DNA from 3 places in the Streptomyces sp. NPDC005931 genome. Region 2 is predicted to be linked to each of the others. Evidence: riboswitches for the same ligand, from Rfam matches in the RefSeq annotation. Region 2 holds a riboswitch; each other region holds the start of a gene.
What was found. A riboswitch is a leader RNA that binds a small molecule or an ion and turns the genes downstream of it on or off. The one in region 2 is predicted to bind cyclic di-AMP.

Region 1 (7,501 bases), on a different contig from region 2:
GCGAGCTTCGGGGCGAACGCGCAGGCCATGGCGGCGGGCCTGGCGGTGCTGTCGGTGATGGAGAGCGAGCAGATCGTCGCGAACGTCCGGGCCACCGGGGAACTGCTCAGGTCCAGGCTGACCGCGCTGACCGGGAAGTACGAGCTGCTCGCCGACGTGCGGGGGCGGGGCCTGATGATCGGGATCGAGTTCGGCCGGCCCCGCTCGCTGAAGCTGCGCGGCCACTGGGCGATGCTCCAGGCCGCGCGCAAGGGACTGTTCGCCCAGATGGTGGTCGTCCCGCTGCTCCAGCGGCACCGGATCCTGACCCAGGTGTCCGGCGACCACATGGAGGTGATCAAACTGATCCCGCCGCTGATCATCGGCGAACGCGAGGTGGAGCGGTTCCTGGACGCCTTCACCGCGGTGATGGACGACGCGCACAACGGCGGCCTGATGTGGGACTTCGGGAAGACACTGGTCAAGCAGGCGATCGCCCACCGGCCCTGACCCGCGGCTCGGGACCGGGGTCCGCGGCCGGGAGCCAGGCGGTTTGCCTCTGAGGCAAGAAATTTGCCCGACAGGCAAGACTTCGGCTCAATGGAGGCATGAGCTCCTCCGAGACCGAGCCGTCGGCCGAGCGGGCCGACGCGCTCCCTACGGTCGCGCCGCAGCTGCGGGCCCTGCGGCGCAGGGCCTCCCTGACGCTGGAGGCCGCGGCCCGCGACGCGGGCATGTCGCCCGCCCACCTCTCCCGCCTGGAGACCGGGCAGCGCCAGCCCTCGCTGCCGATGCTGCTCTCCCTCGCCCGTACCTACGGTACGACGGTCTCCGAACTCCTCGGTGAGGCGGCCGCCGGCCGGGACGCCGTGGTGCGCGGCGCCGACATGGAGCCGACCGCGGCCGGCGGCTGGACCTACTGGCAGGCCGGAGCTCCAGGACGCGGGATGCAGGCCCTTCGGGTGCACGTACCGCACGGCTCCCAGGGCGACATCGTCCGGGTCCACCCCGGCGAGGAGTGGCTGTACGTCCTCAAGGGACGGCTGCGGCTGCGCCTCGGGGACACTCTGCACCGGCTCGGCCCCGGCGACAGCGCGCACTTCGACTCGCTGACCCCGCACCGGATCGCCGCCCAGGACCCCGACGGGGTCGACCTCCTGTTCGTCCACACCCTGCTGCAGAGTCCCACGGCCACGCTGTGCCTGGGCCCGACCCACGGAGACATGTCATGACCGGCAAAGACCTGGAGGAGAAGTTCCCCCGCGCGCTGTGGGTGCGGCTGATCATCTACATCGCGGTGGGACACGTCTTCGCGGCCTTCGTCTACCTGCTGTTCGAGGTGGGCGCCAAGTAGCCGGCTCTCCGGTCAGTCGAGCAGGCGCTCGCGCAGCCGCTCCCGGGTCTCGGGGGTCACGCCGAGCGCCGTCTCCAGATAGGGGTCCACGCCGCCCCAGGTCTCCTCGATGGTCTCGAGGGCGGCCGACAGGTACTCGGCCCGGGCGTCGAACAGGGGGCTGAGCAGTTCCATCACCTCGGGGGAGTAGGCCGAGGCGGACGTGCTGCTGCGGTGCACCTTGTAGCGTCGGTGCCGGGCGTTGGACTTGAGGTAGTCGTCGAAGATCGCGTCGCGCTCCACGCCGAGGGCGAGCAGCGTGACGGCCACCGACAGCCCCGCGCGGTCCTTGCCGGCCGCGCAGTGCATCAGCACCGGAACGCCGTCGTCGGCGAGCGAGTGCAGCACGCGGGAGTGCTCGGCGGTGCGCTGCCTGATGGTGATGCGGTAGGAGTTGATCATCCGGTCGGCGGCCTTGCCGTCCGCGAGGATCGAGCGGAGCTGGTCCAGGTTGCCGTCGCGGACCATCTTCCAGAACTCGGCACCATCGGCCGGGTCGCTCAGCGGCAGGTTCACGTTGCGCACGCCCGGCAGCTCCACGTCCGGGCCCTCGAGCCTCTGGTCGGCGGCGTTGCGGAAGTCGAAGACCGTGTGCAGTCCCAGGGAGGACAGGAACGCGGCGTCCTCGGGGGTCGCGTGGGCGAGGTGCCCGCTGCGGAACAGCACCCCGTGCCGCACCCGCCGACCGTCCACGGTCGGCAGTCCGCCCACGTCGCGGAAGTTGCGCACTCCGGCCAGCTCGGGTTCGGTCGACGGGATTTGCTGCGTCACGTAGGGCTCCTCCCACTCGGCGCCGCCGGCGCGGCTCGGTCGGCGGACGTCCCTCGACGATACGACATGGCTGCCGGAGGCAATGAGTCCTCCACGGGCAGGTCCTGGCGCCCGCGCACCCTTTCATGATGTCGAGGTCTGCTCGTCCTGTTCGATTTCGTGGAGGTCGGGTGTGGCGGCGGCCCAGCCGCGGCAGCGCGTGCTCACCGAGCGGGGCGCCACGACGGGCGTCGAGCCGTTGGTAATCGACGACGGCTGGTTCGGGGTGCGCACCGGCGACCGTCCGCCCCCGGCCGCCCGCCGCGCCGTCGAGGACTTCGAGACGACCGGGCACCCGGCCGAGACCGCGTCCGCCGCCACTTCCCCCGGTCCCCGGTCCGAAGCCGCTCCCGGACGATGCGCACGGCCTCGGGATGCGGTTCGGCACCGGGTCGGGCCGAAGACGGCCGGCCCGGCCCCGACGCGACCTCTACCGCGTGCCCCCGGACTACGTGCAGTGCCGGCCGGGGCGAAAGTGGGCGGAATTCGCAATCGGTACGTCCTCGCCCCGACCCGCGACGGCGTCCGGGCGTGCCTGGGGGAGTGGCTCGACGGACTGCATGCGCCCTCGTCCGCCTCCAGGACCCGCGCCACGGCGCACCGTGCCCCGTGCTCGGGTTGCGCGGCCTCGATCCGACGGCCGTGTGTGAATGCCGCGAAACGGGCGAAACCCACGGAGGCGCCGTGCTGTCGCAGCAGGGTCTGCGCATCGGCCTGCGCGGGGATCCGGGTGCGGCCGTGGTGCGGCTGCGGACGTCTGTGATCTGGCGAATGAGGCGTTCTGTCCGTTTAGGGGGCTTCGCCATAACGTGCCCCGATAGAAAGGGAGATGGGGTAGGGGTGCGTGAGCATCGTCATATTCGTGACGGTGTGTTGTCATCATGCTCACGTAATTGCAGTGAATTTCAAGGACGTTCGCGGCTGATCGGAAATGCGGATCGACGCTCGGTGACGGCATTCGCGACTGTCGATCACGGAAAAACGCCTTCGCCTGGAACCTCTCGCTTGTCCGTTTGCGTCGTGGTCGCTTACGTTCGCCACCGATCCGAGCGGACGCCCAATCCTGCCGCCGCTCGGAGCCCGCACACCACTGACCCGTGTACGGCAGGAGCGGGGGACCCACAGGTACGACTGCCTGTTCCGGTCTCCGGAACGGCTTGGGGTTAAGCCGCGTTTCGGCGCGGCCGGGCATCTCCAGCCCGCACCCGACAGCTCACCTCGCAGGCGCCGGAGAGGAATTCGTCATGCCCGCCAAGGGTAAGCACCGCCGTACCAAGACACAGCGTTTCACCCGCTCCATCGCCGTCGCCGGAACCGGCGGCGCCGCGCTCGCCCTGCCGCTTCTCGGCGCCACCGGCGCCCAGGCCGCCCCGGCGCAGGCGGCCCCGGAAAAGGCCGTCCGGTCCCTTTCCGTCGCCCCCGAGAAGGGCGGAAAGAACTCCACCGAGAAGAACCGTGAAGCCCGCACGTACACCGTGCAGGCCGGCGACTACCTCGCCAGGATCGCCGACACCCAGGACGTCGAGGGCGGCTGGAAGAAGCTCTACGCGGACAACCGCGAGGCGGTCGGTGACAACCCGTCGCTCATCCACCCCGGTCTGAAGCTCACGATCGACGGCAAGGCCACCGCGCAGAGCGCCCCGAAGAAGTCCTCCTCCTCGGACAAGCCGGCCTCCACCGCGCCGAAGACCTCCACGAAGCCCTCCGCGCAGACCGCGCAGCAGTCCGCTCCGAAGGCCGCCGCTCCGAAGGCCGCCGCCCCGAAGGCCGCCGCTCCGAAGGCCGCCGCTCCGAAGGCGGCGGCCAACCAGGCCGCCACCACCTCCGGTTACAGCTCCCCGGTGCCCGGTGGCGGCGTCGGCACCGGCTACAAGGTGGCCGGCAGCATGTGGTCGAGCGGCTACCACACCGGCGTCGACTTCAGCGTCCCGACCGGCACCTCCCTGAAGGCCGTGGGCTCGGGCACCGTCGTCTCCGCGGGCTGGGCCGGCGCGTACGGCAACCAGGTCGTCATCAAGCTGAACGACGGCTACTACGCCCAGTACGCCCACCTGTCCTCGCTGTCCGTCTCCGCCGGCCAGACCGTGACCGGCGGCCAGCAGGTCGGCCTCTCCGGCTCGACGGGCAACTCGACCGGTCCGCACCTGCACTTCGAGATCCGCACCTCGCCGAGCTACGGCTCGGACGTGGACCCGGTCTCCTACCTCCGCTCGAAGGGCGTCGCCCTCGGCTGACCCCGGGAGAACCCGCCCGACACGCCGCCGAAGGCCGGACCCCGATGGTGAGGGTCCGGCCTTCGGCGTGCCCTCCAGGGCACGGCAGGCTCGGCAAGTGGCTTATCTCACCGCCCGTCAATCCCTTCCTACGTTCGCGTAGGTCACATTCGAGAGGGAATCATGGTCGGCCGTGGCAGACGATTCGAAGAGTGACAGCAAAGCAGTGATCGGGTCGTACGTGGCGGTGGGGGACAGCTTCACCGAGGGAGTGGGCGATCCCGGGCCCGACGGGGCGTTCGTCGGCTGGGCCGACCGGTTCGCCGTGCTTCTCGCCGACCGCCGGCCCGAAGGCGACTTCCGGTACACGAACCTGGCGGTGCGCGGCAAACTGCTCGACCAGATCGTGGCCGACCAGCTTCCGCGGGCCGTCGCACTCGCCCCCGACCTGGTCTCGTTCTGCGCGGGCGGCAACGACATCCTCCGGCCCGGCGGCGACCCGGACGAGGTGGCCGAGCGTTTCGAGCGGGCGGTCGCCGCGCTGACCGCCGCGGCCGGCACCGTCGTGGTGGCGACCGGCTTCGACACCCGTGACGTCCCCGTGCTCAAGCATCTGCGCGGCAAGATCGCCACGTACAACGGCCACGTCCGGGCCGTCGCCGACCGGTACGGCTGCCCCGTGCTCGACCTGTGGTCCCTGAAGAGCATCCAGGACCGCAGGGCCTGGGACGCCGACCGGCTGCACCTCTCGCCCGAGGGGCACACGCGTGTGGCGCTGCGCGCGGGCCAGGTCCTCGGCCTCGGCGTCCCGGCCGCCCCGGAACAGCCCTGGCCGCCGCTGCCGCCCCGCGGCACCCTCGAGATCCGGCGCGACGACGTCCACTGGGCACGGCAGTACCTGGTGCCGTGGATCGGACGCCGACTGCGCGGGGAGTCCTCCGGTGACCACGTCACCGCGAAGGGCGCGCTGTCCCCGCACGACATCAGGGAGCGGATCTCCTCCGTGGCGTGAGGGCCCCGTGGACGGGGGGCACGGGCCACGTCGACGGTGGTGGACGCGGCCCGCTCCCGGCCCGGCGGGCTCAGCGCGGCGGAGCGGTCAACACCTCACGTTCCAGGTTCAGTTCACGGGCCAGGGCCTCGTCCACCCAGGCGCGAGCCCGGGCCCGGGGCACCGTGCCGCCGTAGGACGTCAGCTGGACGGCGAGCCCGTCGAGCAGGGCGGTCAGCCGCAGCGCCGCGGCGGCGGGGTCCGGGCAGCGGAACTCGCCCGCGGCCACACCCTCCGCGACGACCTCGGTGAGTGCCGCCTTCCACTGCCGGTCGAGGTCCCGGGCGACCTCGCGCAGCGCCGGCTCGCGCAGTGCCGCCGCCCAGCCCTCGATCCACAGCCGCCAGCCCTTGGCCTGGCCCGTCGGGGCGTACCAGCGCACGGCCGACCGCAGTCTGCGCAGGGCGGTCGTGCGGCGGCCGAGCAGCTTGCGCAGCCGGGCCAGGTCGTCCTCGGCCGCGTGTGCGAACGCGGCGGCGACCAACTGCTCCTTGGTCGAGAAGTGGTAGAGCACCAGCGCGTTGCTCACCCCGAGCGCGGAGGCCACGTCCGCGATCCTGACCGCCGCCACACCCCGCGCCTCGATCTGCTCGATGGCCGCCCTCAGCAGTTCCCCCCGCCGCTCGGCCACGCTCAACCGCACCCTGGTCACGATCGTCACCCTACACAGACACCGACAACCCCCGACCCCGCGAAACCGGCCGGTCGGGCGCGGACGGATGTCCGTCCCGCCCCTCAGCGGTACGAGCCGAACCGCTCCGCGATCACCGGCAGCCGTTCCTCGGCGAGGGCGTGCGCGGCGGCCCTGGGTGTGGTGCCGTCGGTCTGCGCGCGGGTCAGCATCGACTCGACCAGGCCGCGCATCGAGCGGCGCAGGTACGCGAACGCCTCGGGGGCGTCCGGGCCGACGTCACCGAACAGGGTCCACCACCACCAGGCGTTGGTGCCGGAGTTGACGACGACGTCCGGCAGCACGGTCACACCGCGCGCCGCCAGCAGCCGTTCGGCCTCCGGCAGTACGGGCATGTTGGCCGCCTCGACGATCCAGCGGGCCGTGATCCGCTCCTGGTTGCTCGTGTCGACGGCGTACGACACCGCCGCCGGCACCAGCACCTCCGCGTCGGCCGTCAGCCAGGCGCCACCGGGCAGCTCCCGGTCGCCGGGGCGCAGGGCCGCGCGGTCCACGGTGCCGTGGCCGTCCCGCGCGGCCAGCAGGACCTCGACGTCGAGACCGGCCGGGTTGACGATCGTGCCCTTGATGTCGGCGACGGCCACGACCGTGAGTCCCGCGCGGGCGAGGAAGCGTGCCGTGGCCCCGCCCATGGTCCCGAGCCCCTGCACCGCCACCCGCGTCCCCCGGTGCGGCACCCCGGCCCGGTCCAGCGCGGTGAGGGCGGCCTCCGCCACCCCGCAGCCGCCGACCAGCTCGCCCAGGCCGATGCCGTCCACCTCGACGGCGAACGCGTCGGCGAGGCGGCGCCGCGCCCCGGGCTCGTCGTCCAGCAGCGGATACACCGCCTGGATCGACGACACCAGCCCCGCCTCGGCGGCCGCCCGGTCCACCAGGTCCTGGCTCAGCCCCAGGTCCTCACCCGTCGTCCAGCAGCTCTCGACGTACGGCCGCACCGCCCGGAGGTAGCGCACCAGCACCCCGTACGCCTCCGGGTCCCGGGGGTCGCAGTCGATGCCGCCCTTGGCGCCGCCCAGCGGGACGTAACGGGCCTCCGGGTCGTAGTGCAGTGCCTCCTTCAGCGTCATCCCGCGCGCCAGCCCGGTCACCTCGTCCAGCGTGCACCCCGGCCGCATCCGCAGCCCGCCGCTGGCGACGCCCCGCACCAGCCGGTCCACGACCAGGAAGCCCCGGCAGCCGCTGAGGTGATCGGTCCAGGTGAGTGACAACGAGGGGGCGGAGGCGGGCATACGGGCTCCTTGACTGAACGGCGAGTCAGTATCCGGGGCGGCGCCGGGCACTGTCAACGGCGTGGCCCCTCGGCCGGGACCGGGCCGGCCGCCGCCCCGCGGACGGTGTCCTGTCCGGTCCGGCACCGCCTGCCG
Region 2 (7,501 bases):
GCCGGACCGGCACCGGACTCGACGATGGTACGGAGGTCCTCCATCAGCGTGTTGAACCGCTTCACGGCGTTCGTGGAGCGTGCGGCCATGCCGTACGCCTCGTCGACGCGCTTGAGCGCCTGCGGGAAGCTGATCCTCTCGCGCTGGGCGAGGGCGTCGATCATGGCCTCCGCGCGGTCACCGATGCCGCGCTTGGGCACGTTGAGGATGCGGCGCAGCGGCACCGAGTCCTCGGGGTTGGCGAGCACCCGCAGGTAGGCCAGGACGTCCCGGACCTCCTTTCGCTCGTAGAAGCGGACGCCGCCGACGACCTTGTAGGGCAGGCCGACGCGGATGAAGACCTCTTCGAAGACGCGGGACTGGGCGTTGGTGCGGTAGAAGACGGCGACGTCGCCCGCCCTGGCCTCGCCGGTGTCGGTGAGGCGGTCTATCTCGTCGGCGACGAACTGGGCCTCGTCGTGCTCGGTGTCGGCGACGTAGCCGGTGATCGTCGCGCCCGCGCCCGCGTTGGTCCACAGGTTCTTGGGACGGCGGGACTCGTTGCGCTCGATGACCGCGTTGGCGGCGCTGAGGATCGTCTGGGTGGAGCGGTAGTTCTGCTCCAGCAGGATCGTGGTGGCGTCCGGGTAGTCCTCCTCGAACTGGAGGATGTTGCGGATCGTCGCGCCGCGGAAGGCGTAGATGGACTGGTCGGCGTCACCGACGACGCACAGCTCGGCCGGGGCGAGGTCGTCCGGGGACGGCGGGACGTCCTCGTCGTGGGCGCCGGTGCCGACCAGCTCGCGGACCAGGGCGTACTGGGCGTGGTTGGTGTCCTGGTACTCGTCGACCATGACGTGCCGGAAACGGCGGCGGTAGTGCTCGGCGACGTCCGGGAAGGCGCGCAGCAGGTTGACCGTCGTCATGATCAGGTCGTCGAAGTCCAGCGCGTTGGCCTCGCGCAGCCGCGACTGGTAGAGCGCGTAGGCCTGGGCGAGGGTCTTCTCGAAGCCGTCGGTGGCCTGGGCGGCGAAGTCCTCCTCGTCGATCAGCTCGTTCTTGAGGTTGCTGATCTTGGCGCTGAAGGACTTGGGCGGGAAGCGCTTGGGGTCGAGGTCCAGGTCGCGGCAGACCAGGGCCATCAGGCGCTTGGAGTCGGCCGCGTCGTAGATCGAGAACGACGACGTGAAGCCGAGCTTCTTGCTCTCCCGGCGCAGGATGCGCACGCAGGCGCTGTGGAACGTCATGACCCACATCGCGTTCGCGCGCGGCCCGACGAGCTGCTCGACGCGCTCCTTCATCTCGCCCGCGGCCTTGTTGGTGAAGGTGATCGCGAGGATCTGCCCCGGGTGCACGCCCCGCTCGGCGAGGAGATACGCGATGCGGTGGGTCAGCACCCGGGTCTTGCCGGAGCCGGCGCCGGCCACGATGAGCAGGGGGGAGCCGGAGTGCACGACGGCGGCGCGCTGGTTGTCGTTCAGCCCCTGGAGGAGCGCGGCGGGATCCACCACGGGGCGCGGGGCTCCGTCGCGGTAGTGGGTGTCCCGGTCCGGCGGCACGTCGAACTTCCCGCCGAACAGATCGTCCGGGATCGGCTCCGGTACGTGATCGTCCTCGGGCGGCGGCGGAGGTTCGTCCACGGGGCCCCGCTGGGCCTGGAGGTCCGCCAGGAAGCTGTCGTCAAAGAGGCTGCTCATCGCTCTCCGAGTCTAGGGCGCCCCACCGACAGCCCGCCGCCACCTCGGGGACATCCCCGGCCTCCGGCGTCCTCCGGCGTCCTCCGGCGGCCTCCGGTCCCGCCCCGTCCCGGGAGCCGGTCCCCGCACCCTCCAGCACGACCTTGTCACCGTGGGTGACCCCCCGGGGCAGGTCACGAAAATGTATCGGGCATATCACCCATCAACCTTCACAGGGGCCACAGGAGTTGGCTACGGTGCGGGCGGGCCGTACGACCCCCACCGGCGAACCCCGCCGGGCCGCGCGGCCTCCGCCGAGTCCTGCCTGCCGCCATGGCAGCCGGAGCCGGGGACCCAACCGAGACCTTGGGGTGAATCGGCCCACTCCGTCGCCGGAGCGGCCGTAGGGCAACACCTTCCGAAGCACCCGCCCGAACCCGACAGCTAACCCGGTAGGCGGAACGTGGAAGGAGTCGCCTCCCTTGGCGTCGCACCGCAAGTCGCGCACCCCCGGCACGCGCGTGGCAGGCATACGGACCCCGGCCCTCGCCACGGCCGCCCTGACCTCCGTGGCCCTGCTGTCCCAGACGGCCAACGCCGCTCCCGCCGACGACGGGAAGCCGAGCCTGGAGGAAGTCGAGAAGAAGGTCGACGACCTGTACCGCCAGGCGGAGTCGGCGACCGAGAAGTACAACGCGGCCAAGGAGAAGACGACCAAGCAGCGCAAGCGCGTCGACGTCCTCCTCGACGACGTGGCCCAGCGCACCCAGAAGCTCAACGAGGCGCGCGAGGAGCTGGGTTCCTTCGCCGCGGCCCAGTACCGGACCGGCACGGCGGTTCCCGAGACCGCGACCTTCCTCCTCGCGGACTCGCCCCAGGAGTACTTCGACCGCAACCAGCTGATGGACCGGCTGACCGGCCGGCAGAAGGAAGCGGTCGACGACTACGTCACCCAGCAGTCCAAGACGATGGAGAAGCGCCGGGAGGCCACCGAGAGCCTCCAGACGCTCACCGAGTCGCAGGACGACCTGAGGACGGCCAAGGCCACCGTCCAGAAGAAGCTCTCCGCCGCGCGCGAGCTGATGTCGCAGCTGACCGCCGAGGAGAAGGCACGCCTCGCGGCGATCGAGAAGGAGAAGCAGGAGGAGGCCGCCCGCAAGGCCGCCGAGCTCGCCCGTCAGCAGGCGGAGGAGCAGCAGGCCCGGGAGGAGGCGGCCCGGGAGGCGGCCCAGCAGGAGGCCGCGCAACAGGAGACCGGGACGTCGGAGGCGTCCGGCACGTCGACCGGATCGGACTCGACGACGACTCCGACGGCACCCTCGACGGACTCCTCGTACGCCACCAAGGCGGAGAAGGCCCTGGCCTTCGCCCGCGCGCAGATCGGCAAGCCGTACGTCTGGGGCGCCACCGGCCCGGGGTCCTACGACTGCTCGGGGCTGACCCAGGCCGCCTGGAAGGCCGCCGGGGTGACGATCCCCCGGACCACCTACGACCAGGTGAACGCCGGAACGACCGTCCCCCTGTCCCAGGCGCTCCCCGGTGACCTGGTCTTCTTCTACGACGACGTCACCCACGTGGGCATCTACATCGGCAACGGCATGATGATCCACGCCCCGAAGCCGGGCACCTACGTCCGCGAGGAGTCGATCTACTACGACGGCGAGTCGTCCATCCACAGCGTCGTCCGCCCGGCCTGACCCGCCCCCTGGGGGCCGCTGCGGTGACCGCCCCGACGATCACCGTCGGGGCGGACGCCCGCGCCCGGACGGCGACCCGGGGGCGCGCCCGGCGCGTGCGGGTCCCGGGTCAGGTCCAGAGAACGGCGATGAAGACGTTCGCCGTGGTCAGCAGGCCGACCAGGCCGAACAGACCCTTGTCCACCCTCTCCTCGTCCCGCTTCACGTAGACCAGGCCGAGGATCACGATCAGGAGGGCCAGCTTCACGCCGATCTTTATGTTGTCCACGGTGTAGTCCTGGGCCTGGTTGAGACCGACCAGGGCCACGCCGGTGATCAGCATCGTCAGGGCGCCGTGCAGCATCGCCGGGCTGAAGCGGGCCGTGCCCTCGCCCATGCCCTTCATCTGGGTGAGGAACCCGCCGAGGAGGGAAGCGATGCCGATGATGTGCAGGCCGACGAAGAGGTGGATGAGTACGTCCATGGGGCCGGAGCCTAGTCAGGGCCGCGTACCCCGTCCGACACCGGGCCGGTGCCACGGGGCGAGGCCGCCGGCACCTGCCCGGCGCTCCCCATAGCGCGCCTCGTCCCTCGCCGGTCCCCGCTTCGGCACATCGGTCGTCGCACCGGATGAAGCGGACGGCACAGCGACGAAATCACGGCCGGATACGGTCACCCCTGGTCCGCTCGTGTCACTTGCGCGCAAGCACTCGTCTCCCCCGGACGGCGAGGGCTAGCGTCCTGCACCAGGTGACCGGCTCCACACCGCCGCCCGGACCAGGGGCGGCTACCGGGCACCGCGCCGAAAGGGTCCGGCGGCGGACCTGCTCCCCCTGTGCACCCCGCCGCCGGACACGCGGTCCCCCGTCCGCTCCCCGGATGCCCGGACACGCCCGCCGTGACGGTGGGACTCAGACGAGCCGCCGTGCCGTCGCCCACCGGGTCAGTTCGTGGCGGTTGGACAGCTGGAGCTTCCTGAGCACCGCCGAGACATGGGACTCGACCGTCTTCACGGAAATGAACAGCTGCTTGGCGATCTCCTTGTAGGCGTAGCCGCGCGCGATCAGCCGCAGCACCTCGCGCTCGCGCTGGGTGAGGCGGTCGAGGTCCTCGTCGACCGGAGGCGCGTCGGTGGAGGCGAACGCGTCGAGCACGAACCCGGCCAGACGGGGGGAGAACACGGCGTCCCCCTCCTGCACGCGGAAGATCGAGTCGATCAGATCGGTTCCGGTGATCGTCTTGGTCACGTATCCGCGGGCACCGCCCCTGATCACACCGATCACGTCCTCCGCCGCGTCCGACACGGAGAGCGCCAGGAAGCGGACGGGCCGCTCGGTGTCGCCCATCAACGGCGCGCAGCGGCGCAGCACTTCAACGCCGCCGCCCCCGGGCAGGTGCACGTCGAGGAGGACCACCTCGGGCCGGGTCGCGGTGATGACCGTGACGGCCTGGTCGACGTCCGCGGCCTCGCCGACCACTTCGACGCCCGTCTGCTCGGTCTGGCCGATCTCCGCCTGGACGCCGGTGCGGAACATGCGGTGGTCGTCCACCAGCACCACCCGCACATGACGCCTGCCGGTGCCGCCGGCCGACTCCGCGGTGTCGGCCGCGTCCGCCGCTCCCGCGGTTCCGTTCGCCTCGGTCGGGTCGCTCATGACGTTTTCTCCGCCCTCTCCATCTCCAGTTCGACCTCCGTGCCGCCGTCGGGCACCGCGCGCAGCCGCGCGGTCCCTCCGTTGCGCTCCATGCGGCCGATGATCGATTCTCTGACACCCATGCGGTCGGCGGGTATCGAGTCGAGGTCGAAACCGGGCCCGCGGTCCCGGACGGACACGAAGACCGTCTTCCCCTCGGCTTCGGCGTAGACCTGTACGGCACCCCCTTCGCCACCGTACTTGGCGGCGTTCACCATCGCCTCGCGCGCGGCCTGCATCTGCGCGCCGATCCTCTCGTCGAGCGGGCAGTCGCCCACCACGACGACCTCTATGGGGACGCCGTGCTTGTCCTCCACCTCCGCGGCGTTGCGCCGCACGGCGTCGGCGAGGGTGGTGGGTTCGTCGGCCTCGTCCTTGCCGGTTCCCTCGGGCTTGTAGAGCCAGGCGCGCAGGTCACGCTCTTGGGCGCGGGCGAGGCGGCGCACCTCACCGGCATGCTCGGCGTTGCGTTGTATCAGGGTGAGCGTGTGCAGCACCGAGTCGTGCACATGGGCGGCGACCTCCGCACGCTCCTGGGCCCGGATGCGCATCAGCCGCTCCTCGGAGAGGTCCTGCGTCATGCGCACCAGGTAGGGGCCGGCGAGCAGCGTGATGCCGACGAGCACCGCGAGGGCCGCCTGGAGCACGGAACCGAGGTGGGTGCCGGAGCCCCTGAGCACGACGATGCCCGAGACGCCCGCCGTCACCAGCAGCACACCGGCCACGGCACGCAGCAGCGTCACCGTGCGACGGCGTCGGCCGACCTCCATCCAGCGGGCCCGCCGCGCGTTGTCCGCCTGCCGCCACACGAGGGCGACGCCGGCGCCGACGAGCACCGTCGGCCAGAGATAGGCCCTGGCGCCGTTGCCGAGGTTCACATTGCCCACGAAGATCATGGCCACGACGACCATGAGGAGCAGGGCGACGATCTGGCCCTTGTCCGGTCTGCGGGTGACGAGTCTGCGCCGGCCGTCCGGCGAGGTCTCGGTCGCCACGAGCGAGGGCGGCTTCTGGGCCTCCACGCCCCCGACGCCGAGCGGGACGAAGAACCAGAACGCGGCGTACAGCAGCGCGCCGAGTCCGTCGGCCATGAAGAGACCGACGAAGACGAGCCTGACCCAGATCACGGGCAGCCCGAGATGCCCGGCGAGCCCCCGCGCCACCCCTCCGAGCCAGCGTCCGTCACTGCTCCGGTAGAGCTTGCGCGGCGGCCGCGGTTCGGCGAGTGGCGCTGCTGCGGCTTCCGACATGCCATTGATGGTCACACGCCCGAACTGCCGGAGCATCAGGGTCTGTCCCGGAGACTCCCCTGATCTCCGCGGACGGGCCCCTCGCCCCTTCCCCGAAACTCCGCTCGGGGGCGATATCAGGGTCCGGCCAGGGTCGTACCGACTGCCGCCACGGCGGCCCGCCCGTCACCATGGACTCATGACCGATCACACGCACGCCGCGACGGGTCAGGGACCCGGCTCCGGCCCGCGCCCGCCCCAGGGCGCCGGGCCGCGGGATGCCGCACCCGCCGCGGGCGCCGCTCGCGCGCACGAGCGCACGGGCTCGCACGGGAAGGGAGGAGCGGACACGGCGGACAGGACCACTTCCCCCGGAAACCCGCCTCCGTCCCACGGCGCCGACGCGTCCCCGGGCGAACCGGGGGCCGACGCGACCGAGCTGCCCCCCTTCCGGCGCGACCGCGGGCACAAGATGCTCGGCGGGGTGTGCGCCGGGCTCGGCCGGCAGTGCGACATGGACCCGGTCATCTTCCGGATCACCCTCGCCGTGCTCTCCGCGACCGGCGGCATCGGCCTCATCTTCTACGGCTTCGCATGGCTCTTCGTCCCGTACGACGACGAGGAGGAGAACGAGGTGCGCAGGCTGCTGACCGGCCGGGTCGACGGCCACACGCTCACGGCGGTGCTGTTCGCCCTCGTCGGCAGCGGCGTGTTCCTCACGATGCTCAACAACGGCGGCGTGCTGAGCTTCGCCGTCATACTGTCCCTGCTGCTCGCCGGCGCCGGGTACTGGTCGCGGCGGCGCGGCACGCCCGGCCCGGACCCGCTGGCCGCCCAGGCCGCGGCCGACGCCCCGCCGGAGCCGCAGGCCCCGCCGGTGCCCACCGCGTTCCCGTCCTGGTGGCGCGACCCGATCGTCAAGGACGGTACGCACTTCGGCGGGACGGGCTACCTGTGGGGTCCTCGCGACTCCCGCGAGCCGGACATCGCCGCCGTCGCCGACGTCAGCCTCACTCCGCACGTCCGTACCCAGGACGACCCGTACGCCTGGCGTCCTCAGCCGCCGAAACCGCGCGGCCCCCGCCGGACAGGCGGCTGGGTCGTCCTGCTCGCCCTGGTCGCGGGCGGCCTCGGCACGGGCCTGACGTGGGAGGGCAGCCCGCTCGGCACCAGCCTGCAGACGGGTCTGGCCTGCGCGCTCGCCGTCCTGGGTCTCGGCATCGCGGTCAGCGCGTTCCTGGGGCGCA
Region 3 (7,501 bases), on a different contig from region 2:
GCGCCCATCCGCAGCTTCCGTACCTGCGCGAGGCGGGGATAGCCGTCGAGGAGGCGTCCCCGGCCGCGGAGGAACTGGTCGACGCCTGCGCCGGCGGGCACACCGTCGTGGTGGTGGCCACCGGCGAGGGCGAACCGGCGCTGACCGACGGGCTGGCCCGCCTGGCCGGCTCCGGCCGGGTCGCCATGCCGGAGCTGGAGCTGCTGCCCGCCTCCTACGACCTGCCCGGCGCCCGTCTGCTCGACCTCGTGCAGGTCATGGACCGCATCCGCGCCGAGTGCCCGTGGTCGTCCCGGCAGACCCACAAGGGCCTGGCCAAGTACGGCATCGAGGAGGCGTACGAGCTGGTCGAGGCGATCGAGGAGGGCGACCGGGACGAATTGCGCGAGGAGCTGGGCGACGTCCTCCTCCAGGTCGTCTTCCACGCGCGGATCGCCGAGGAGGACCCGGAGGAGCCGTTCTCCATCGACGACGTGGCCGGTGGCATCGTCGCCAAGCTCATCCACCGCCACCCGCACGTCTTCGGCGACGCGACGGCGAGCACGCCCGAGGAGGTCAAGGAGCACTGGCTGCGCACCAAGGCCGTCGAGAAGCGGCGCACCTCGGTCACCGAGGGCATCCCGCTCGGCCAGCCCGGCCTGGCGCTCGCCGCCAAGCTCGCCTCGCGCGTCCGCACGGCCGGGCTGGAGGTCCCCCTGCCCCGCGTGGAGGGCGTCGGCTACGAGCTGCTCGCCCTGGCGGTACGGGCCGAGGCGGACGGCGTCGACCCGGAGGCGGCACTGCGTGCGGCGGCCCGGGCGTACCGGGACGCGGTGCGGGCCGCCGAGGGGGTGGGGGAGTAGGCGCGCACCGCACGGGCGCCGCCGGATACGGTCGAAGGGTGACCGACCAGCCCCTCCGTCAGAACACCGGCCCCGAGCTCTTCACCTGGGAGTTCGCCGCCGATCCCTATCCCGCCTACGCCTGGCTGCGCGAGCACGCTCCGGTGCACCGGACCCGGCTGCCCAGCGGCGTGGAGGCATGGCTGGTCACCCGTTACACCGACGCCCGGCAGGCCCTCGCCGACCACCGCCTCTCCAAGAACCCGGCGCACCACGACGAGCCCGCGCACGCCAAGGGCAGGACCGGTATCCCCGGTGAGCGCAAGGCTGAGCTGATGACCCATCTGCTCAACATCGACCCGCCGGACCACACCCGGCTGCGCCGGTTGGTCAGCACGGCGTTCACGCCGCGCCGGGTCGCCGAGTTCGCGCCCCGGGTGCAGGAGCTCACCGACACGCTCATCGACCGCTTCGCGGACGGCGGCACGGCCGACCTCATCCACGACTTCGCCTTCCCACTGCCCATCTACGCCATCTGCGACCTGCTCGGCGTCCCGAGGGAGGACCAGGACGACTTCCGGGACTGGGCGGGCATGATGATCCGTCATCAGGGCGGGCCGCGGGGTGGAGTGGCGCGGTCGGTGAAGAAGATGCGCGGCTACCTCGCCGACCTCATCCACCGCAAGCGCGAGGCACTGCCCGCACGCCCCGAGCCCGGCGAGGACCTGATCTCCGGTCTGATCCGGGCCTCCGACCACGGCGAACACCTCACCGAGAACGAGGCCGCCGCCATGGCGTTCATCCTGCTGTTCGCCGGTTTCGAGACCACGGTCAACCTCATCGGCAACGGCACCTACGCCCTCCTCACCCACCCCTACCAGCGGCGTCGCCTCCAGGACTCGCTGGCCGCCGGTGAGCGCGGGCTACTGGAGACCGGGGTGGAGGAACTGCTGCGCTACGACGGCCCGGTGGAGCTCGCGACATGGCGGTTCGCCACCGAGCCGGTCACCATCGGCGGGCAGCGGATCGCGGCCGGTGACCCCGTCCTCGTGGTGCTCGCCGCCGCGGACCGCGATCCGGAGCGGTTCGCCGATCCCGACGTGCTCGACCTCGGGCGCCGCGACAACCAGCACCTGGGGTACGGGCACGGCATCCACTACTGCCTGGGCGCGCCGCTGGCCCGGCTGGAGGGCCGGACGGCGCTCGCCACGCTGCTGGCCCGGCTGCCGGACCTGCGTCTCGCGGTGGATCCGGCCGAACTGCGGTGGCGCGGGGGGCTCATCATGCGCGGACTGCGCACCCTGCCGGTGGAGTTCACGCCCCCACGGCACTGACCAGCGGTTTCTCGTGCGGGTCGGGCCCCGTTGGGGTCTCCTGCGGGACCAGCGCAAACATGACACACTTTCAACTATGTGATCTTCACGTGATACGCGCGGCATGAACTTGTGACAACTGATCGTCTGCCGATACGTTCACCCATCAGCGCGGCGCCCCAGCTCCACACGCCGCGCCGACAACTGCTGTCGTGCGAAAGGTCTCCGCATGCTCTCCGGGAACGGTCGGCACCGTCGCCCCCGCCAGGCTCCGGCTCTCCTCCTCGCGGCCGGAGTCACCGGCTCCGCCATCGCGATCCCGCTCCTCGGGGCAGGCAGCGCGAGCGCCGCCGACGGCGCGACATGGGACCGGGTCGCGGAGTGCGAGTCCGGCGGCTCCTGGAGCCAGAACAGCGGCAACGGCTACTACGGCGGACTGCAGATGACCCAGGACGCCTGGGAGAACTACGGCGGCCTCGACTACGCGCCGAGCGCCGACCAGGCCAGCCGCGGGCAGCAGATAGCCGTCGCCGAGAGAATCCTCGCCGACCAGGGAGTCGGCGCCTGGCGGACCTGCGGTCTGCTCGCGGGCCTGGACAAGGACTCGGCGTCGGCCGACATCGACACGGGCGTGGCCGAGGACTCGGGCGCGTCCGCGTCACCCGACGCCCGTGACTCCGCCGACTCCACCGACCCCTCCGACCGGTATGTGCCCGGCTCCTCGGGATCGCAGGGGCCGTCCGCCTCCCCGTCCTCGTCGCCGTCGTCCTCCCCCTCTTCCTCCGACGTGTCGTCGGACGAGGAGAACGAGGGCGCCACTACGGACGATTCGACCAAGTCGGACAAGTCCGAAGGTGAGGACGCGGGGTCCGATGCCTCTCCTGCCGCCACAGACGTCCCCGAAAGTGACGAGTCGGACAAGTCCGGCCGGAGTGACGATTCTTCCGCGCTCACCGACACCGGAACGAACGGCACCGGCCGTCACCGCGGCGCGAGTGCCGAGGAGGACGAGGAGCAGGACCGTGCGGCCGCGTCCTCCGGACGGCACGCCTCGCGCGGCACCGACACCTCCCGCGACGCCGCCGACGGCTCCTACACCGTGCGCCCCGGTGACAGTCTCTCGGGTATCGCCGACTCCCTTGAGCTCGGCGGCGGATGGCGTGCGCTCTACGCGGAGAACCAGCAGGCCGTCGGTGCCGACCCGGACCTCATCCTTCCCGGTCAGGAGCTCGAGGTCGGGGTCGAACCGGTCGAAAAGTGACGCGCGAAAAGGCGCGGGAATGACGGCAGTTGGCGTCACGATTCGCCCCGAATGCCCGAATTAAACGTGGTGAGAGATAGGTCTCAGAAGCCCTGATCGTCTTTGAAATCTCGCCGATCCCGTGCCTACGGTCGTGACCGCTCGCCACCGCGAGCCCCGGCTGCCGCCACGCCGAATCCTGCCAGTGGCAGCACGGGAACAGTCGTCGCGCAAGCGCCGCAGGCAGGAGCGGGGGACCCAAGGTAAGTGCCGGTTCCGGGCAGTTGATGCCGGAATCGGCTCGGGGTGAAGCCGCGTCTCGTGAGGGGCGCGGCCGGGCAACTCAACCGGCCCGAACCCGACAGCTCACCTCGTAGGCGTCGGTGAGGGGATCCATCCATGCTGTTTTCCGGCAAGGGCAAGCACCGTCGTCCGTCCAAGGCCACTCGCGCCATCGCCGTCGTCGGCGTCACCGGCGCCGCCGTCGCCGCCCCGCTGATGGCGGCCGGCACCGCCTCCGCCGCCACCGCCGCCGAGTGGGACGCCGTCGCCCAGTGCGAGTCCGGCGGCAACTGGTCCATCAACACCGGCAACGGCTACTACGGCGGTCTCCAGTTCTCCGCCTCCACCTGGGCCGCGTACGGCGGCACGGCGTACGCCGCCACCGCCGACCAGGCCGGCAAGGCCCAGCAGATCGCGATCGCCGAGAAGGTCCTCGCGGGTCAGGGCAAGGGCGCCTGGCCGGTCTGCGGCAAGAACCTGTCCAGCACCCCGTACAGCGGCGGCGCCTCCACCCAGACGCAGAGCGGCGGCTCCGCGCAGAGCCAGAGCACCGGCTCCACCGAGACCCGCCAGACCGAGCAGAAGGCCTCCCGCTCCACCGAGCGTCCGGCCGCCAAGAAGACCGTCACCACCCCGACCGGCAAGAAGGTCAAGAAGGGCGACGGCGAGTACAAGGTGGTCAAGGGCGACACGCTCAGCACCATCGCCAAGGAGCAGGGCGTCAAGGGCGGCTGGGCCAAGCTGTTCGAGCTCAACGACGACATCGTCGAGGACGCCGACCTGATCTACCCGGGCCAGCAGCTGCACCTGAAGTAAGGAAGCGGCCGCAGGTCCCGCCCCCGGGCCCGCGAGTCCCCCTCCCGGACCGCGAGTCCCGGCCCCGTCCCCACGGGCTCCCCGCCCCGGCGCGTGTTCCCCCGTACGCGCCGGGGCGGGGCTTTTCGCGTCACGGGCCCCATCGGATTCGGATGGGTTTCCGGAAACGGTCTTTGTTCCGTTCGGAAACAATTTACTCTCGGTTCTGTCCACGGGACGGTCGGCCGCTGGCCGATCGCCCGGAGCCGGTTAGGCTCGGACTCGCAGGATCCACCGCGGTCCCGCTCACCCGCGTCACATCCAAGAAGGAGATGCTCGTGCCGTCCATCGACGTCGTCGTAGCCCGGGAAATCCTGGACTCCCGAGGCAACCCCACGGTCGAGGTCGAGGTCGGCCTCGACGACGGCAGCACGGGTCGTGCCGCCGTCCCGTCCGGCGCCTCCACCGGCGCCTTCGAGGCCATCGAACTCCGCGACGGCGACTCCAACCGCTACCTCGGCAAGGGCGTCGAGAAGGCGGTCCTCGCCGTCATCGAGCAGATCGGCCCGGAGCTGGTCGGCTACGACGCCACCGAGCAGCGCCTGATCGACCAGGCGATGTTCGACCTGGACGCCACCGACAACAAGGGCTCGCTCGGCGCCAACGCCATCCTCGGCGTCTCCCTCGCCGTCGCCCACGCCGCCTCCGAGGCCAGCGACCTGCCGCTGTTCCGCTACCTGGGCGGCCCCAACGCGCACCTGCTGCCGGTGCCGATGATGAACATCCTGAACGGCGGCTCGCACGCCGACTCCAACGTGGACATCCAGGAGTTCATGATCGCCCCCATCGGCGCGGAGTCCTTCTCCGAGGCCCTGCGCTGGGGCGCCGAGGTCTACCACACCCTGAAGAAGGTCCTGAAGAGCAAGGGCCTGGCCACCGGCCTCGGCGACGAGGGCGGCTTCGCCCCGAACCTCGGCTCCAACCGCGAGGCCCTCGACCTCATCCTCGAGGCCATCAAGGAGGCCGGCTACACTCCCGGCGAGCAGATCGCCCTCGCCCTCGACGTCGCCGCCTCCGAGTTCTACAAGGACGGCTCCTACGTCTTCGAGGGCAAGGAGCGCTCCGCCGCCGAGATGACCGAGTACTACGCCGAGCTCGTCGACGCGTACCCGCTGGTCTCCATCGAGGACCCGCTGTTCGAGGACGACTGGGAGGGCTGGAAGACCATCACCGCCAAGCTCGGTGACAAGGTCCAGCTCGTCGGCGACGACCTGTTCGTCACCAACCCCGAGCGCCTGGCCCGAGGCATCGAGGAGGGCGCCGCCAACGCGCTGCTCGTCAAGGTCAACCAGATCGGCTCGCTCACCGAGACCCTGGACGCCGTCGAGCTGGCCCAGCGCAACGGCTTCAAGTGCATGATGTCCCACCGCTCCGGCGAGACCGAGGACGTCACCATCGCCGACCTGGCCGTCGCGACCAACTGCGGCCAGATCAAGACCGGCGCCCCGGCCCGCTCCGAGCGCGTCGCCAAGTACAACCAGCTGCTGCGCATCGAGGAGATCCTCGACGACGCCGCGGTGTACGCCGGCCGCAGCGCCTTCCCGCGGTTCCGCTCCGCCCACCAGTAGGCACGCCGAGGGCCGGGCACCCGGCTCGCAGGAGGCGTCGTCCGTACGTCCCCGTACCCGGTCCCGTACCGTGTGCGGGGACGTACGCGCGTAGGACAGGGGAACGGGAGGCGGGGACATGGCCGTGAAGGACCGGGACCGGTTCTCCACCGCGACCAGGATCCGGCTGATCGGTGAGCAGACCGCGGCCCGGGTCTACCGCTCGCAGACCAAACGCCAGGCCCGGCGCTCCCGGCTCACCGGCCGGGCCGCGCTGCTCGCCCTGGTGGTCTGCTCCCTCGTCGTGGCCCTGGCCTACCCCATGCGGCAGTACGTCTCCCAGCGCGCCGAGATCGCCGAGCTCCAGCAGGAGCAGGACGAGGCCCGGCAGCGGGTGGAGCAACTGCGCGACCTCAAGGCACGCTGGCAGGACGACGCCTACGCCGAGCAGGAGATCCGCCGCCGGCTGCACTACGTCATGCCCGGCGAGACCGGCTACATCGTGATCGACCCGGGCGCCGCGAAGCAGTCCCGCACCGCACTGGGGGCGGGCGACCGGCCCTGGTACGCGAACATCTGGGACGGGGTCGACAGGTCCGACGCCTCCGACCGGAAGACCGACGCCGCCGCAGACCGGTGACGCCGACGCCGACGCCACCGACCACTGAAGACCGATAGAAAGCAAGGCATGAAGACGCCCCCGCCCACGACCCCGCGCACCGAGCCGACCGACGCGGACGTCGAGGCCTTCAAGCAGCAGCTCGGCAGGCCGCCGCGCGGGCTGCGCGCGATCGCGCACCGCTGCCCCTGCGGACAGCCGGACGTCGTGGAGACGGCGCCGAGGCTGCCCGACGGCACGCCCTTCCCCACGCTGTACTACCTCACCTGCCCGCGGGCCAACTCCGCGATCGGCACGCTGGAGGCGAACGGCGTGATGAAGGAGATGACGGAGCGGCTGGCGGCCGACCCCGAGCTGGCCGCCGCCTACCGCGCCGCGCACGAGGACTACATCCGGCGCCGCGACGAGATCGAGGAACTGAGGAACTTCCCCAGCGCGGGCGGCATGCCGGACCGGGTGAAGTGCCTGCACGTCCTGGTTGCCCACTCGCTGGCCGCCGGTCCCGGCGTGAACCCCCTCGGCGACGAGGCGCTGGCGATGCTGCCGGAGTGGTGGCGCAAGGGCCCGTGCGTGACGTCCGGTACACCGCCCACGGGTGAGGGACGGCAGGTGGACGCCTCGGATTCGGGGCACTTCGCCTTCAGGCCGGTCGAGGAGGACGAACGGTGACCCGTGTCGCCGCCATCGACTGCGGTACGAACTCGATCCGGCTCCTGGTCGCCGACGCCGACCCCGAGACCGGCGAACTGACCGACCTGGACCGGCGGATGACGATCGTGCGGCTCGGCCAGGGCGTCGACCGCACGGGCCGGCTGGCGCCGGAG

Region 1: another riboswitch for cyclic di-AMP. It lies ahead of ACFYOV_RS33030 (peptidoglycan DD-metalloendopeptidase family protein); the one in region 2 lies ahead of ACFYOV_RS12650 (NlpC/P60 family protein).
Region 3: another riboswitch for cyclic di-AMP. It lies ahead of ACFYOV_RS25585 (transglycosylase family protein); the one in region 2 lies ahead of ACFYOV_RS12650 (NlpC/P60 family protein).

Annotation. Positions count from the first base shown of each region.
Region 1 covers NZ_JBIAIG010000029.1:3,103-10,603, forward strand. The annotation lists gene ACFYOV_RS33005 (aspartate aminotransferase family protein) at 1-489, shown strand, start outside; gene ACFYOV_RS33010 (helix-turn-helix domain-containing protein) at 588-1,211, shown strand; gene ACFYOV_RS33015 (DUF6126 family protein) at 1,208-1,333, shown strand; gene ACFYOV_RS33020 (tyrosine-protein phosphatase) at 1,346-2,143, opposite strand; partial or broken gene ACFYOV_RS33025 (GH36 C-terminal domain-containing protein) at 2,540-2,920, shown strand; cyclic di-AMP (ydaO/yuaA leader) riboswitch at 3,261-3,422, shown strand; gene ACFYOV_RS33030 (peptidoglycan DD-metalloendopeptidase family protein) at 3,427-4,416, shown strand; gene ACFYOV_RS33035 (SGNH/GDSL hydrolase family protein) at 4,622-5,407, shown strand; gene ACFYOV_RS33040 (TetR/AcrR family transcriptional regulator) at 5,478-6,098, opposite strand; gene ACFYOV_RS33045 (Glu/Leu/Phe/Val dehydrogenase dimerization domain-containing protein) at 6,182-7,366, opposite strand.
Region 2 covers NZ_JBIAIG010000004.1:331,217-338,717, reverse strand. The annotation lists gene pcrA (DNA helicase PcrA) at 1-1,676, opposite strand, end outside; cyclic di-AMP (ydaO/yuaA leader) riboswitch at 1,958-2,130, shown strand; gene ACFYOV_RS12650 (NlpC/P60 family protein) at 2,138-3,352, shown strand; gene ACFYOV_RS12645 (hypothetical protein) at 3,462-3,815, opposite strand; gene ACFYOV_RS12640 (LuxR C-terminal-related transcriptional regulator) at 4,243-4,986, opposite strand; gene ACFYOV_RS12635 (PspC domain-containing protein) at 4,983-6,275, opposite strand; gene ACFYOV_RS12630 (PspC domain-containing protein) at 6,454-7,501, shown strand, end outside.
Region 3 covers NZ_JBIAIG010000012.1:130,945-138,445, forward strand. The annotation lists gene ACFYOV_RS25570 (nucleoside triphosphate pyrophosphohydrolase) at 1-842, shown strand, start outside; gene ACFYOV_RS25575 (cytochrome P450) at 881-2,155, shown strand; gene ACFYOV_RS25580 (transglycosylase family protein) at 2,364-3,395, shown strand; cyclic di-AMP (ydaO/yuaA leader) riboswitch at 3,600-3,769, shown strand; gene ACFYOV_RS25585 (transglycosylase family protein) at 3,774-4,472, shown strand; gene eno (phosphopyruvate hydratase) at 4,790-6,079, shown strand; gene ACFYOV_RS25595 (septum formation initiator family protein) at 6,198-6,698, shown strand; gene ACFYOV_RS25600 (DUF501 domain-containing protein) at 6,747-7,346, shown strand; gene ACFYOV_RS25605 (exopolyphosphatase) at 7,343-7,501, shown strand, end outside.